Regions from separate parts of the Mesorhizobium sp. C416B genome, predicted to be linked through region 2. Evidence: riboswitches for the same ligand, from Rfam matches in the RefSeq annotation. Region 2 holds a riboswitch; the other holds the start of a gene.
What was found. A riboswitch is a leader RNA that binds a small molecule or an ion and turns the genes downstream of it on or off. The one in region 2 is predicted to bind S-adenosylmethionine.

Region 1 (6,823 bases), 1.6 Mb from region 2:
AACCTACGGCCTCAACCTTATCGACCATATCAAGCATAACATTACGCTGGCCAATCTCGACGGCGTGTCGCGCCACAGCGTGATCGACGACATGCGCGAGCTTGCGGTCGCCAACGACTATCGCAAGAAGACCAATATCCGTGCGTCAAGCGTCTATCAGATGACCGGCAATCTTTCCGGCGGCAACCAGCAGAAGGTGGTGCTGTCGAAATGGTTGTTTGCCGACCCTGACGTGCTGATCCTCGACGAGCCGACACGCGGCATCGATGTCGGCGCCAAATATGAAATCTACACGATCATCGCGCGCCTTGCCTCGGAGGGTAAGGCGATCGTGGTCATCTCGTCGGAAATGCCGGAATTGCTGGGGATTACCGACCGCATCTACGTCATGAACGAAGGGCGCATGGTGGGCGAAATGCCGGCGGCGGAAGCAAGCCAGGAAAAGATAATGCGCGCCATCGTCCGGGGAGAAGGAAAAGCAGCATGAGCACCGAAAGCGCCCCCGCCCCGCAGGGCAACGTCGCCGACGAACAGCGCCCGCGCATCGCCGTCTCGGCGCTGGCGACGAATTTACGCGAATACGGACTGATCATAGCCCTGATCGTCATCATGCTGTTCTTCCAGTTCACCACGTCGGGGACGTTGTTCAAGCCGGTCAATCTCAGTAATCTGGTGCAGCAGAACTCCTTCATCATCGTGATGGCGCTCGGCATGCTGCTGGTGATCGTATCGGGCTATATCGACCTCAGCGTCGGATCGGTCGCCGGTTTCATCGGCGCGCTGGCGGCAAACATGATGGTTATCTGGCAGCTCGGACCGCTGAGCAATCCGCTGGTGGTTTCGATCGTCTGCCTGGTCGCGGGTGGCCTGATCGGCGCCGCGCAAGGGTATTGGATCGCCTATCACCGGATACCGAGCTTCATTGTCACGCTGGCCGGCATGCTGATCTTCCGCGGCATTTGCCAGGCGTTGCTTGGCGGCGGCTCGTCGGTGGGTCCGCTTCCCGACGACTTCAAGATGCTCAGCTCCGGCTTCATCCCGGATGTGATCGGCCCACTGACGCTCGTCCCGCCGGTCGTGAACGCAGCCGGCAAGACCATCATGGGCAGCGGCGTGACCCTGCACATGACGACGGTCGTGCTGGGGCTGATCGCCGTGCTCGCCTATGCCTATTTCGGGGTCCGCACCCGGCGCAAACGAGAACGCCATGGTTATGAGGCCGAGCCCTTCACCCTGTTCGTCGTCAAGACGCTGGTCGCCAGCGCGCTGGCGCTGTTCCTGGTCTATGAGTTTGCCAGCTACCGCGGCCTGCCCGTGGTGCTGCTGGTCATGGGCGTGCTGATCACGCTGTTCGTCTTCGTCACCAAGCGCATGACCATCGGGAGGCGCATCTACGCCATGGGCGGCAATCCCAAGGCGGCGCAGCTGTCGGGCATCAACACCGAGCGGCTGACGCTGATGGTGTTCATCAATATGGGCGTGCTGTCGGCGCTTGGCGGCCTGATCATCGCGGCTCGTCTCGGCCAGGCGGTGCCGGCGGCGGGTCTCGGCTCGGAGCTCGATGTCATCGCCGCAGTGTTCATCGGCGGCGCCTCGGCGATGGGCGGCGTCGGCCAGGTTATCGGGGCGGTCGTCGGCGGCTTCATCATGGGCGTGATGAACAACGGCATGTCGATCATGGGCGTCAATGTCGACTGGCAGCAGGTGGTCAAAGGCCTGGTGCTGCTCGGCGCCGTGATCTTCGACGTCTACAACAAGAACAAGGCCTGACAAGCTTCAGCGAGGCAAGCAGGAGGCATACGGTCGCGGCGCAGCCGGCAAGTTGTCGGCATAAGAAGTCCCCCGAGGGATGGAGCTCGCGAGCGCAATCCGGACGAAGAGTTCAACCCGTGGCGCGGCGAGGTCCGAGCCGCGCAGGTCAAGGTTTGCCAAGGGGCAACCCGGCCAAGGCACATGAGAGAGGATTTCATCATGCTGATCTCCCAGATCCTCGACGACGCCGAGACCATCCGCGTCGTCGCCCGCAATGGCGGCGGCAAGACCAGGATCATCAACGGCGCCCGCAGCGTCTATTCGCTGGCCATGGAAGCCGCGCGCACCGGAACGGGCCTCGCCGCGCTGATCGAGCGCAAGGGGTTCGGTGAAGCGATAGACCTCGACGCCGTCTACAAGAAGGGCCGGCTGGTGTCGCCGATCAACCATCCCGATCCTGCGCATCTGCATCTGACCGGCACCGGCCTGACCCATCTCGGCTCGGCGGCGACACGCGATTCCATGCACAAGAAGCTCAGCGATGGCGGCGAGGAGCAGCTCACCGATTCCATGAAGATGTTCCGCATGGGGCTCGAAGGCGGCAAGCCGGCCAAGGGCCAGACCGGCGTGCAGCCGGAATGGTTCTACAAGGGCAACGGCACCATGGCGGTGGCGCCGGGCGCCGCATTGATGTCGCCGGCCTTCGCGCAGGACGCCGGCGAGGAGCCGGAAATCGCCGGCATCTATGTCATCGGCGACGACGGCGCGCCGTTCCGCGTCGGCTTCACGCTGTCGAACGAGTTTTCCGATCATGTTACCGAGCGGGTGAACTATCTGTTCCTGGCACATTCCAAACTGCGCAACGCCTCGTTCGGGCCGGAAATCCTGATCGGCGACCTGCCGGCCGACGTCAGGGGCTCATCGCGAATCTATCGCGACAGCAATTTGCTGTGGGAAAAGCCGTTCCTGTCGGGCGAAGCGAACATGTCGCACACAATCGCCAATCTCGAACATCATCACTTCAAATATTCGGCCTTCCGCCAGCCGGGCGACGTGCATGTGCACATGTTCGGCACGGCGACGCTGTCCTTTGCCGACGGCATCAAGACTCAGGCCGGCGACGTGTTCGAGATCGAGGCCGCGGATTTCGGCCTGCCGCTGCGCAACCCGCTGGAGATTGAGCAGCCGGTTAAGGTGGCGGTGAAGGCGCTTTGAGGCAGCATCACAATTTGGGAGCCGGAAATGAACGGAATGCGGCTTGTCATTGTGTTCACGGGCGTGGCCCTGTTCCTGACCCAACCGTCGGTGGCCTTTAGCGCCGGCCAGTGCAGCCCGAAGTCCTATCGTGAAGCCCGTTTGGCGATGACGAGCCGTCTTCTGGCAACCGGCTATTCGAAAGCCCAGGTGAGCTTTCTGATGCGCAACACGGATCACATGACATCAGCGCTTCGCAGCGACAGGCTGAACAACAATGGCAAGGTCTGCGGCATCGACTCCGCCAAGGCCCATGTCCTCGGTTGCCTCGACAAGCAGTTGTTCCCGTTGAAGCGCGGCTCAAACGCTTCGCTCGACGAGGTCAAACTGACCGAAGGCTTTTGGGGCAGGAAACGTTTGGCCGCACGCGAACTGCTGTTTATCGGCCATTTTCATGCCTGCCTTGGCGCCGCGAAAGAGTATCTCTTTCGCGGCTGACGCCGGCGGACGGGACTCAATAAATATCGAAATCGAAATACTTGGCCTGGATCTTCTTGTAAGTGCCGTCGGCGACGATGGCGTCTATCGCCGCATTCAGCTTGTCGCGCAGCGCCGTGTCCTCCAGGCGGACAGCGATGCCGGCTTGCGTCTCGGTGCCCTTGACGTCGCCGACAAGCTTGCAGCAGCCTTCGCTCGCCTTCTTCAGCCAGTCCATCAGCACGAATTTGTCGGAGATGACGGCGTCGAGACGGCCGTTCTGCAGGTCGGTGATCGCCTCTTCCTGGGTGGGGTAGAGTTTCGCCTCGGCGCCGGCCTTGCCATAGGCGTCCTGCGCATAGTCGGCCTGGGTGGTCGAGGCCTGCGCGCCCACCGTCTTGCCGGCAAGGGCTGCCGGTTCGGTGGAAGTGAGGTCGCTGTCCTTCGGCGCCACCAGCGCCAGCGGCGTCGTGTAGTATTTGTTGGTGAAGGCGACCTGTTTCTTGCGCTCCTCGGTGATGCTCATCGAGGCGATGATGGCGTCGAACTTTTTCGCCTGCAGCGCCGGGATGATGCCGTCCCAGTCCTGGGTGACGATCTCGCACTCGACCTTCATCTGCGCACACAGCGCATTGGCAATGTCGATGTCGAAGCCCTCGATCTTGCCGTCCGCGGTGATGGTGTTGAAGGGCGGATAGGCGCCCTCGGTGCCGATCTTCAATTTCTCCTGCGCCTCAGCCAGCGAGCCGGCCGATATCACCAGCATGGCAGCGCCCGCTGCCGATATGATCCATCTTGAAATCTGCATTTTGGTTCCCCTTGCGCGCCGTTCTCTTGCCGGCCACCGAAAGGCAGCCAAGCATGGTGAGGCAGCGCAGGCAAGTATTTTGCCTGACGGTGATCGAAGGTTCAGCCGGCGGGGCGGAAATGCTTGGAGAGCTTGAGGCCTTGCGCCTGGTAATTCGAGCCGAGATCGGTGCCGTAAAGCGCCTGCGGCCGCTTCAGCATGTGTTCGTAGACCAGCCGGCCGACAATCTGGCCGTGGTCGAGGATGAACGGCACTTCGTGGCTGCGCACTTCGAGCACCGCCCGGCTGCCGGTGCCGCCTGAGGCCGAATGGCCGAAGCCCGGATCGAAGAAGCCGGCATAGTGAACACGGAATTCGCCAACCAGCGGATCGAAGGGCGTCATCTCGGCGGCGTAGAGCGGCGGCACGTGCACGGCTTCGCGGCTGACCAGGATGTAGAACTCGTCCGGGTCGAGCACCAGTTCGCCGGCGCCGCTCTTATAGAGCGGCTCCCAGAAATCGACGGCATCCTGGGCGGCGCGCTTGTCGACATCGACCAAGCCGGTGTGATGCTTGCCGCGATAGCCGACCAGGCCGTTCTGGTCGCCGTCAAGATCGATCGACAGCGCAATGCCGCCGCCGGAAATGTTGGGCGGCTCGGTCGCCACCAGCATCTCGGCGCGGTGCAATTCGTTCAGTTCTGCCTCCGACAACAGCGCGTTGCCAGTGCGAAAGCGGATCTGCGACAGCCTCGATCCGGCGCGTACGACGATCGGGAAGGTGCGTGGACTGACTTCGAGATAAAGCGGCCCGTGATAGCCGGGGGCGATCTTGTCGAACTCATGGCCGCGATCGGTCATCACCCGGGTGAAGATGTCGAGCCGGCCGGTCGAGCTCTTCGGGTTGGCCGAGGCCGACACGTTTGCGGGCAGCGCCAGGCTTTCGAGCAGCGGCACGATGTAGACGCAGCCGGTTTCCAGCACCGCGCCCTCGGCGAGACTGAATTCGTGCAATTTCAGCCGGTGAAGCTTGTCGGCCACCAGATGATCGGGACCCGGCAGGAAGGAGGCGCGCACGCGAAAAGCCTTGTCGCCGAGCCTGAGATCGAGGCTCGCCGGCTGCACCTGGTCGACATCGAGCGCGCGCGGCGACTTCAGCGCGCCGGACTGAAACAGCGCGGAAATGTCCTGATCGGGAAGAATGCCTGTCTGCCGCAAAAGGCTGGCTCCGCTCCAAGGTCGGTCTCTTTGTGGCAGGTTCTTGCCGCAAAACCGCTGGATATTATTGCGGAACCTGCCTGGTACAAACCTCTTAATGAAGCCGGCAATTGACGCAAGCGCAGGTGAGGTCTAAAGGGTCGTTATCCCGTGGTGATTTGGCCGGTCGGCTTGCAGCCACGTTAAACAAGTCGCTAAAGGACCGTCGGGCCGCCAGGCCATATGGACCGGTTGCGACTTTCGCGGCCGGTTTTTTTGTGTCTGGAACAAAAGCGATGAGCACCAAGAAGCGTAACTGGAAGCCTCAGACCGCACTCGTGCACGGGGGAACACTGCGTTCCCAGTTCGGCGAGACGTCGGAAGCGATGTATCTCACTCAAGGCTATGTCTATGAAACGGCGCAGGCCGCGGAAGCCCGTTTCAAGGGCGAGGAGCCGGGCTTCATCTATTCGCGCTACGCCAACCCTACGGTCGACATGTTCGAAAAGCGCATGTGCGCGCTGGAGGGTGCCGAAGATGCCCGCGCCACGGCGTCGGGCATGGCGGCGGTGACGGCAGCGCTGCTGTGCAGCGCCAAGGCCGGCGACCATATCGTTGCGGCGCGCGCGCTGTTCGGCTCCTGCCGCTGGGTGGTCGAGACGCTGGCGCCGAAATACGGCATCGAGGCAACGCTGGTCGACGGCACCGACATCGTCAACTGGGAAAAGGCGGTGCGGCCGAACACGAAACTGTTCTTCCTGGAAAGCCCGACCAATCCGACGCTGGAAGTGGTCGACATCGCAGCGGTGGCGGCGCTCGCCACCTCGATCGGCGCCAGGCTGATCGTCGACAATGTCTTTGCCACGCCCTTGCAGCAGAAGCCCTTGCAGCTCGGCGCCCATATCGTCGTCTACTCCGCGACCAAGCACATTGACGGCCAGGGACGCTGTCTCGGCGGCATCATCCTGTCGGACAAGAAATGGATCGACGAGAATTTGCACGACTATTTCCGCCACACCGGCCCGAGCCTGTCGCCGTTCAACGCCTGGACGCTGCTCAAGGGCCTGGAGACGCTGCCGGTTCGGGTGCGCCAGCAGACTGAAAGCGCGGCCAAGATCGCGGATTTCCTGGCAGGACGGCCGGAAATCGCCCGCGTCATCTATCCCGGCCGCGCCGACCACCCGCAGGCCGACATCGTCAAGAAGCAGATGACGGGCGGATCGACGCTGATCTGCCTCGACGTGAAGGGCGGCAAGCAGGCGGCCTTCGCCTTGCAGAACGCGCTCGACATCGTGCTGATCTCCAACAATCTCGGCGACGCCAAGAGCCTGATCACCCATCCGGCGACCACCACGCACAAGAACCTCAGCGATGAAGCGCGCGCCGAGCTCGGCATCGGGCCGGGAACGCTCAGGCT
Region 2 (6,823 bases):
CTCATGAGGCGAGCCCCCTTGCGCGGGCCGCCGAGCCGATGAAGCCCTTGATGGCGGCAAACAGTTCGGGTTCATCGAGCAGGAAGGCATCATGGCCGCGGTCGGTGTCGATCTCGACGAAGGAGACGGAGGCGCCGGCGGCGTTGAGCGCATGCACGATCGAGCGGCTCTCCTCGGTCGGGAACAGCCAGTCCGAGGTGAAGGACACCAGGCAGAAGCGGGTCTTGGTCCCGGCAAAGGCATCTGCCAACCGGCCGCCATGGTCGGCGGCGAGGTCGAAATAATCCATCGAACGGGTCATGTAGAGGTAGGAGTTGGCGTCGAAGCGGTCGACGAATGTCATGCCCTGGTGGCGCAGATAGCTTTCGATCTGGAAATCTGCGTCGAAACCGAAGGTCAGCGCTTCGCGGTCCTGCAGATTGCGGCCGAATTTCCGATGCAGGGCGGCTTCCGACAGATAGGTGATGTGGGCGGCCATGCGCGCCACGGCGAGCCCCTTTTCCGGGCGCTTGCCGTGCTCGAAATATTTGCCGCCATGCCAGTCCGGATCAGCCATGACAGCCTGGCGGCCGACCTCGTGGAAGGCGATGTTCTGCGAGGAATGGCGTGCGCCTGTGGCGATCGGCAGGGCCGAGAAGACGCGCTCGGAATAGCATGACGCCCATTCCAGCACCTGCATGCCGCCCATCGAGCCGCCGAGCACGCAAAACAGCTTTTCGATGCCGAAATGGTCGACCAGCATCAGTTGCGCCCGCACCATGTCGCGGATGGTGATGATTGGCAGGTCGAGGCCGTAGGGCTTGCCGGTGGCGGGATTGGTCGAGGCCGGACCGGTGGAGCCGAGGCAGCCGCCGATGACGTTGGAGCAAATGACGAAGAAGCGGTTGGTGTCGATGATCTTGCCGGGACCGATCAGCACTTCCCACCAGCCGGGTTTGCCGGTCACCGGATTGGTGCTGGCGACATGCTGGTCGCCGGTCAGCGCGTGGCAGACCAGGATGGCGTTGGTGCGGGCATCGTTGAGGGCGCCATATGTCTGGTAGGCGATCTGGAACGGCGACAAAAGCGTGCCGGCGTCGAGCTTCAGCGGCTTGTCAGGGCCAAAACGCAACACAGGGCTCGACGGGTTGTCTGCCTCGTTGTTGGTTTTTGTAGCGCGGAGCGCGGCCATGTGACTCTCCTTGCCCGCCGTCAGGCAATAAAAAACCGGCAATGCGATCGCAAAGCCGGTTACGTCACGCAAACGGCCCTTTAGCGAGTTGTTTAACGTGGCTGCAAGCCGACCGGCCAAATCACCACGGAACTGTTACGTTCTTCTAGAACTCGTGCGGCCCGGCGTCAACGGCCAGCTATTGCCCGCCTCTCGACATTCGCGGCTACGGCTTGTATTTCCGCTGCGGCCTCCGGACGGAGGCATTCTCGATGGATTTGCGACATGGACAAGACAGCGGACAAGGCACGGCCGACGCCCCGCGCGGGCATTATGGACATCGACGCCTATGTGCCGGGCAAGAGCACGGCCCCGGCCGGCGTTGCCAAGGTCCATAAATTGTCGTCGAACGAGAACCCGCTCGGCCCGTCGCCGAAGGCGATCGAGGCCGCGCGTGAAGTGGCTGCCAAGCTCGATGTCTATCCCGACGGCACCGCCCGCCGGCTGCGCGAGGCGATCGCCGAGGTGCATGGCCTCAACCCGGCGAACATCATCTGCTCCAACGGTTCCGACGAGATTTTGGGCCTGCTGGCGCAGACCTATCTTGCGCCAGGCGATGAGGCGATTTTTACCGAACATGCCTTCATGGTCTACAAGATCTACATTCAGTCGGCGGGGGCCAAGCCGGTTGCTGTGAAGGAAACCGAGGAACGCGCCGACGTCGACGCGATCCTGGCCGCGGTGACGCCGCGGACCAAAATCATCTTCCTCGCCAATCCCAACAATCCGACCGGAACCTATCTGCCGTTCCAGGAGGTCCGCCGCCTGCATTCCGCTCTCCCGGGCAACGTGCTTCTGGTGCTCGACGCGGCCTATGCCGAATATGTCAGGCGCAATGACTATGAGGCCGGCATCGAGCTGGCGGGCAGCGCACAGAATGTGGTAATGACCCGCACCTTCTCCAAGCTTGGCCTTGGCGGCGCGCGCATCGGCTGGATGTATGGCCCACTGCACATCGTCGATGCCATCAACCGCATCCGCGGCCCTTTCAACGTTAACGCAACAGCGATCGAGGCCGGCATTGCCGCCATCCGCGACCGCGCCCATGTCGAGCGCAGTTCGTTGCACAACGAGACCTGGCTTACCTGGCTGAATGAAGAGCTGACGAAGCTTGGGCTGCGCGTGACGCCCAGCGTCGGCAATTTCGTCCTCATCCACTTTCCCGACGACAAGAGGCATTCGGCTGAGGCGGCGGACGACTACCTCACCCAGCGCGGCTATATATTGCGGCGCGTTACCGGCTATGGCTTTCCCAATGCGCTTCGCATGAGCGTCGGCACCGAAGAAGCCAATCGCGGCGTCATCGATGCCCTCACGACATTCCTGAAAAGCTGAAACAATGACAGCACCGATGTTTGAAAAGATCGCGCTGGTCGGCATCGGCCTGATCGGCTCGTCGCTGGCCCGCATCATCCGCCGCGAGGGCCTGGCCCGCCATGTCGCCATCGCGACGCGCAGCCCGACCACGCTGGCACGGGCGAAGGAGCTCGGTCTTGGCGAGAGCTACACCACCGACGCCAGGGAAGCGGTCCGCGACGCCGAACTGATCATCGTCTCGGTGCCGGTGGGATCGTCGGGCGAGGTGGCGCAAGAGATCGCAGCGGCGCTGAAAAAAGGCGCCATCCTCACCGATGTCGGTTCGACCAAGGCCTCCGTCATTGCGCAAATGCAGCCCTATGTGCCGGAAGGCGTGCATTTTATTCCGGGGCACCCGCTGGCAGGTACGGAGAAATCGGGCCCGGATGCGGGTTTCGCCGAGCTGTTCGAAAACCGCTGGTGCATCTTCACGCCGCTGCCGGGAACCGATCCGGCCGCGCTGGAAAAGCTGTCGGAATTCTGGCGGCGCTGCGGCTCCAACATCGACACGATGGACCCGCAGCATCATGACATGACGCTGGCCATCGTTTCGCATCTTCCGCACATCATTGCCTACAACATCGTCGGCACGGCCGACGATCTGGAATCGGTGACCAAGTCGGAAGTGATCAAATATTCGGCTTCCGGTTTCCGCGACTTCACCCGTCTGGCCGCCTCCGACCCGACCATGTGGCGCGACGTATGCCTGCACAACAAGGATGCCATCCTGGAAATGCTGGCGCGCTTTTCGGAGGACCTCGCCTCGCTGCAGCGGGCGATCCGCTGGGGCGACGGCGACAAGCTGTTCGACCTGTTCACCCGCACCCGGGCCGTTCGCCGTTCGATCATCGAGGCCGGCCAGGATATCGACGTGCCGGATTTCGGCCGGCAGGCGGTCGAGCACCCGGTGAAAAGTTAAATCTGTTTCAGACGGGCCAGGTCGCCGCGACCATGGCCATTGCCTCGTCCCTGTTTGGCGCCCCCAGCCGGCCGCCGAAGCGCTGGCATTTGAGCGCGGCCGCCGCGCTGGCAAAGCGCAACGCCTGCTCGATCGGCATGGTTTCCGCCAACCCGACAGCAAAGGCGCCGTGGAAGACGTCGCCGGCGGCAAGCGTGTCAACCGCCTTGATCTTCGGCGCCGCGATGTGGCGCACGCATCCGGCGGACCGGTCATGCCACCAGCTTCCCGCGGCGCCGCCGGTCACCGCCACGAAGGCATCGGTGCGGCTGGCGAGGTCGGCACAGGCGGTTCCGGGGTCCAGCGCATGGCCGCAGACGATGCGTGCCGCCGTCTCCGAAGCGACGATGTGCGATGCCAGCGGCAGCAGGCGCTCCAGCACCTCAACCGGCGCCGTGTCGGCGTCGAGGATGGCGGGACGGCCGGCGCTGCGCGCGGCGGTCAAGGCAAGAGCGGCGGCGCCCGGCCAGCGCACATCGACCAGCACGGCATCGAAGCCGGAAAGATCGGCGACAGGCACCGCCTCGGGGTCGGCCTGCGCCTTTGGGTCGTAGAAGGGCACGATGATGCGCTCGCCATGAGCGTCGACCAGGATCGCGGCCAGCGCCGAGCGGGCGCCTTCGACGCGGCGGACAAAGTCGCAATCGACGCCCTCGGCCTCGATGCCGGCCAGCAATTGGTCGCCGACGGCATCGTCACCTGCACTTGCCCACAGGAACACCTCGGCGCCGAGACGGCGGGCGGCGCAGGCAGCACTTGTCGCCATGCCCGAGGCGATCTGGATGCCGTCCGAGGCGATGAACTTGCCCTGATGCGTGGGCAGGGTTTCGACGCGCAGGATGGTATCCAGCGTCAGCGCGCCAACGCTCAGCAGTTTCACCGGTCGGTTCATGCGTCGGCTTGCTCGAACATGATCTCTCCCCAAAAGCCATTCCCGCTCTTTGCGATCATGCTCTATCTCTTTGTTTTAACGCAATTCCGGACGGAAAACCGCTCACACTTTTCCTGGAATTGCTCTAATCGAGCGGCTTGATCTTGCCCAGCGGAATGAAGCCGAGCGAGACCTTGCCCTTCACCACCTTGAGCGGCATCGACGGTTCGTTGCCGAGCAGCGCCAGACCGGCAAAGCCTTGCTCGATCTGGCTCTTCTGCTCGGGGATTGCGGTGGCGAGGATTGCCGCCACGGCTTTGGGATCCTGCAGCTTGATCGTCAGGTCGGCATTGACCTGGCCGTTGGCGTCGACCGACACCGGGCCGGAGACGGTGATGCGCGCGGTTCCCGACGACAGATCGAGCTTGTGGATGCCGACCGCCTGGCCGCGCAGGCTCCTGGCCTGCGTCTTCATCAGCGCGACGCCGTTCTTCAGCGTCGCGTCGCCGCTGCCGTCGAGCGGCGGCAGCACGCGCCCGCCGATCGCGTCGGCGTCGATCTCAAGATCGGTGAAGCTGCCGACGTAGCCGATGTCCTGGCCGTCGGGTCGCAACTCGCCCGCCGCGGTTCCGGCGCTGAACAGTGAAACCGGGTCGGTGTCGTCGGCCGGATCGGTCTGGCCGGACAAGCTCTCGGCCTGCAGCGAAATGCTGCGTGGCAAGGGCCAGGAGAGCTTGGCATTGGCCTGCAGATTGTCCCAGTCGATCCATAGCGGCGCCATCCCCGGCACCGAGGTGCGCAGCGGCCCACGCAACTCGGCGGCAGGCGACAAAGGCCGGATGAGCTCTGCAACGAAGTTGAAGCTGCCTGCCGAGGCGGCAACGTTCCTGGCGTCGTCCTCGTAAGCCAGATTGTCACAGGAGATGGCAAAACTCAGGGGGTAGCCGCTGACGGTGAGGTTGGCGCAGCCGGCCTCGATGCCTTTGTCCTTGAGCGAGGCCACCGCCTTGTCGGCTTCGCTGCTGACGCGACCGGCGACATAGAACCAGACCGCGCTGTAGACGCCGAACAGCATAACGACCAAGGCAGCGAGCCACATCAGCCGGCGGCGAAACTTCGACGGACGCTCGTCACTTGACGTCATGCTGCGGCTTTCATTAACGCGGGCGTGTTGCGGGTGGACTGTGGCTTACGCAACAAGCAAAAAGAACAGAAGAGCACCGATTCCGATGCGGCGGCGTCACTCTCGTGCAATCAGGCTTGGCGATATGGGCGATTTTTGGGTTTTTGGCTACGGCTCGCTGATCTGGCGACCGGGATTCGCCCATGTCGAGACACGGCGCGCGCGGCTTTACGGCTACCGCCGGTCGCTGTGCGTCTATTCCTTCGTGCATCGCGGCACGCGCCAGCGGCCGGGCCTGGTGCTAGGCCTCGACCGTGGCGGCTCCTGCATCGGGCTGGCGTTTCGCGTGCCCGGCGAGCTGCGCGATGAGGTGCTGACCTATCTGCGCGAGCGCGAATTGGTGACCAGCGTCTACCTCGAGCGTGTGCTCGATATCAGCCTCGACGGGAATGGGGCGGCCGCGGGAGAGAGAGTGAAAGCGGTCGCCTATATCGTCGACCGCCAGCATGAGCAGTATGCCGGCGGGCTCGATGCCGCGCATGCGGCAGGTGTTATCCGTGGCGCCGTCGGCCAGTCCGGAAACAACGAGGACTATGTGCTCAACACGCTGCAGCATCTCGCGGCGCTGGGTATCAGCGACCACTGGCTGGAAGAGGTGGCGAAGCGGATCGCCTCGTGAGCCGGTAGACCACGGCGAGCCTGCAGGCGAAGCGCTCGCGCCTTTGTGAAGCGCTGGCCCGCTGGAAAAATTGGCTGAGGCCTTTGACCTCGGCGCGGCGAGACCTAGCTTAGCTGCGGCCCGAAGCATTCGGGTCGCCCGCCGCCAGTCCACGGAGCCCCGTCTTGCAAAAACGCCGTCTCGGCCAAACCGACCTTTCCATCGCGCCGCTGGTCCTGGGCGGCAATGTCTTCGGCTGGACCGCGGACGAGAAGACCTCCTTCGACCTGCTCGACCGGTTCGGCGACGCCGGCCTCAACGCTATCGATACGGCCGATGCCTATTCGCGCTGGGTGCCGGGCCACGCGGGCGGCGAGTCCGAGGCCATCATCGGCAAATGGATGAAAAGCCGCGGCAACCGTGACAAGATCATCGTCATCACCAAAGTCGGCTCGGATATGGGACAAGGCAAGAAGGATCTGTCCGCTGCCCATATCGAAAGGGCGGTCGAGGCGTCGCTTGAGCGGCTGCAGACCGATGTGATCGACCTCTATTTGTCGCACTGGCCGGACCCGACCACGCCGTACGAAGAGACGCTCGGCGCCTACCAGAAGCTGCTCGCTGCCGGCAAGGTCCGCCATATCGGC

Region 1: another riboswitch for S-adenosylmethionine. It lies ahead of NLY43_RS14525 (O-succinylhomoserine sulfhydrylase); the one in region 2 lies ahead of metX (homoserine O-acetyltransferase MetX).

The regions. Positions count from the first base shown of each region.
Region 1 is NZ_CP100471.1:2,961,578-2,968,400, forward strand. Features, by position in the region: gene mmsA (multiple monosaccharide ABC transporter ATP-binding protein) at 1-487, shown strand, start outside; gene mmsB (multiple monosaccharide ABC transporter permease) at 484-1,770, shown strand; gene araD1 (AraD1 family protein) at 1,972-2,967, shown strand; gene NLY43_RS14510 (hypothetical protein) at 2,995-3,444, shown strand; gene NLY43_RS14515 (ABC transporter substrate-binding protein) at 3,461-4,231, opposite strand; gene NLY43_RS14520 (2'-deoxycytidine 5'-triphosphate deaminase) at 4,333-5,427, opposite strand; SAM riboswitch at 5,568-5,645, shown strand; gene NLY43_RS14525 (O-succinylhomoserine sulfhydrylase) at 5,703-6,823, shown strand, end outside.
Region 2 is NZ_CP100471.1:4,522,067-4,528,889, forward strand. Features, by position in the region: gene metW (methionine biosynthesis protein MetW) at 1-5, opposite strand, end outside; gene metX (homoserine O-acetyltransferase MetX) at 2-1,171, opposite strand; SAM riboswitch at 1,232-1,309, opposite strand; gene hisC (histidinol-phosphate transaminase) at 1,436-2,545, shown strand; gene NLY43_RS22120 (prephenate/arogenate dehydrogenase family protein) at 2,550-3,485, shown strand; gene NLY43_RS22125 (sugar kinase) at 3,493-4,416, opposite strand; gene NLY43_RS22130 (DUF2125 domain-containing protein) at 4,541-5,539, opposite strand; gene NLY43_RS22135 (gamma-glutamylcyclotransferase) at 5,664-6,197, shown strand; gene NLY43_RS22140 (aldo/keto reductase) at 6,362-6,823, shown strand, end outside.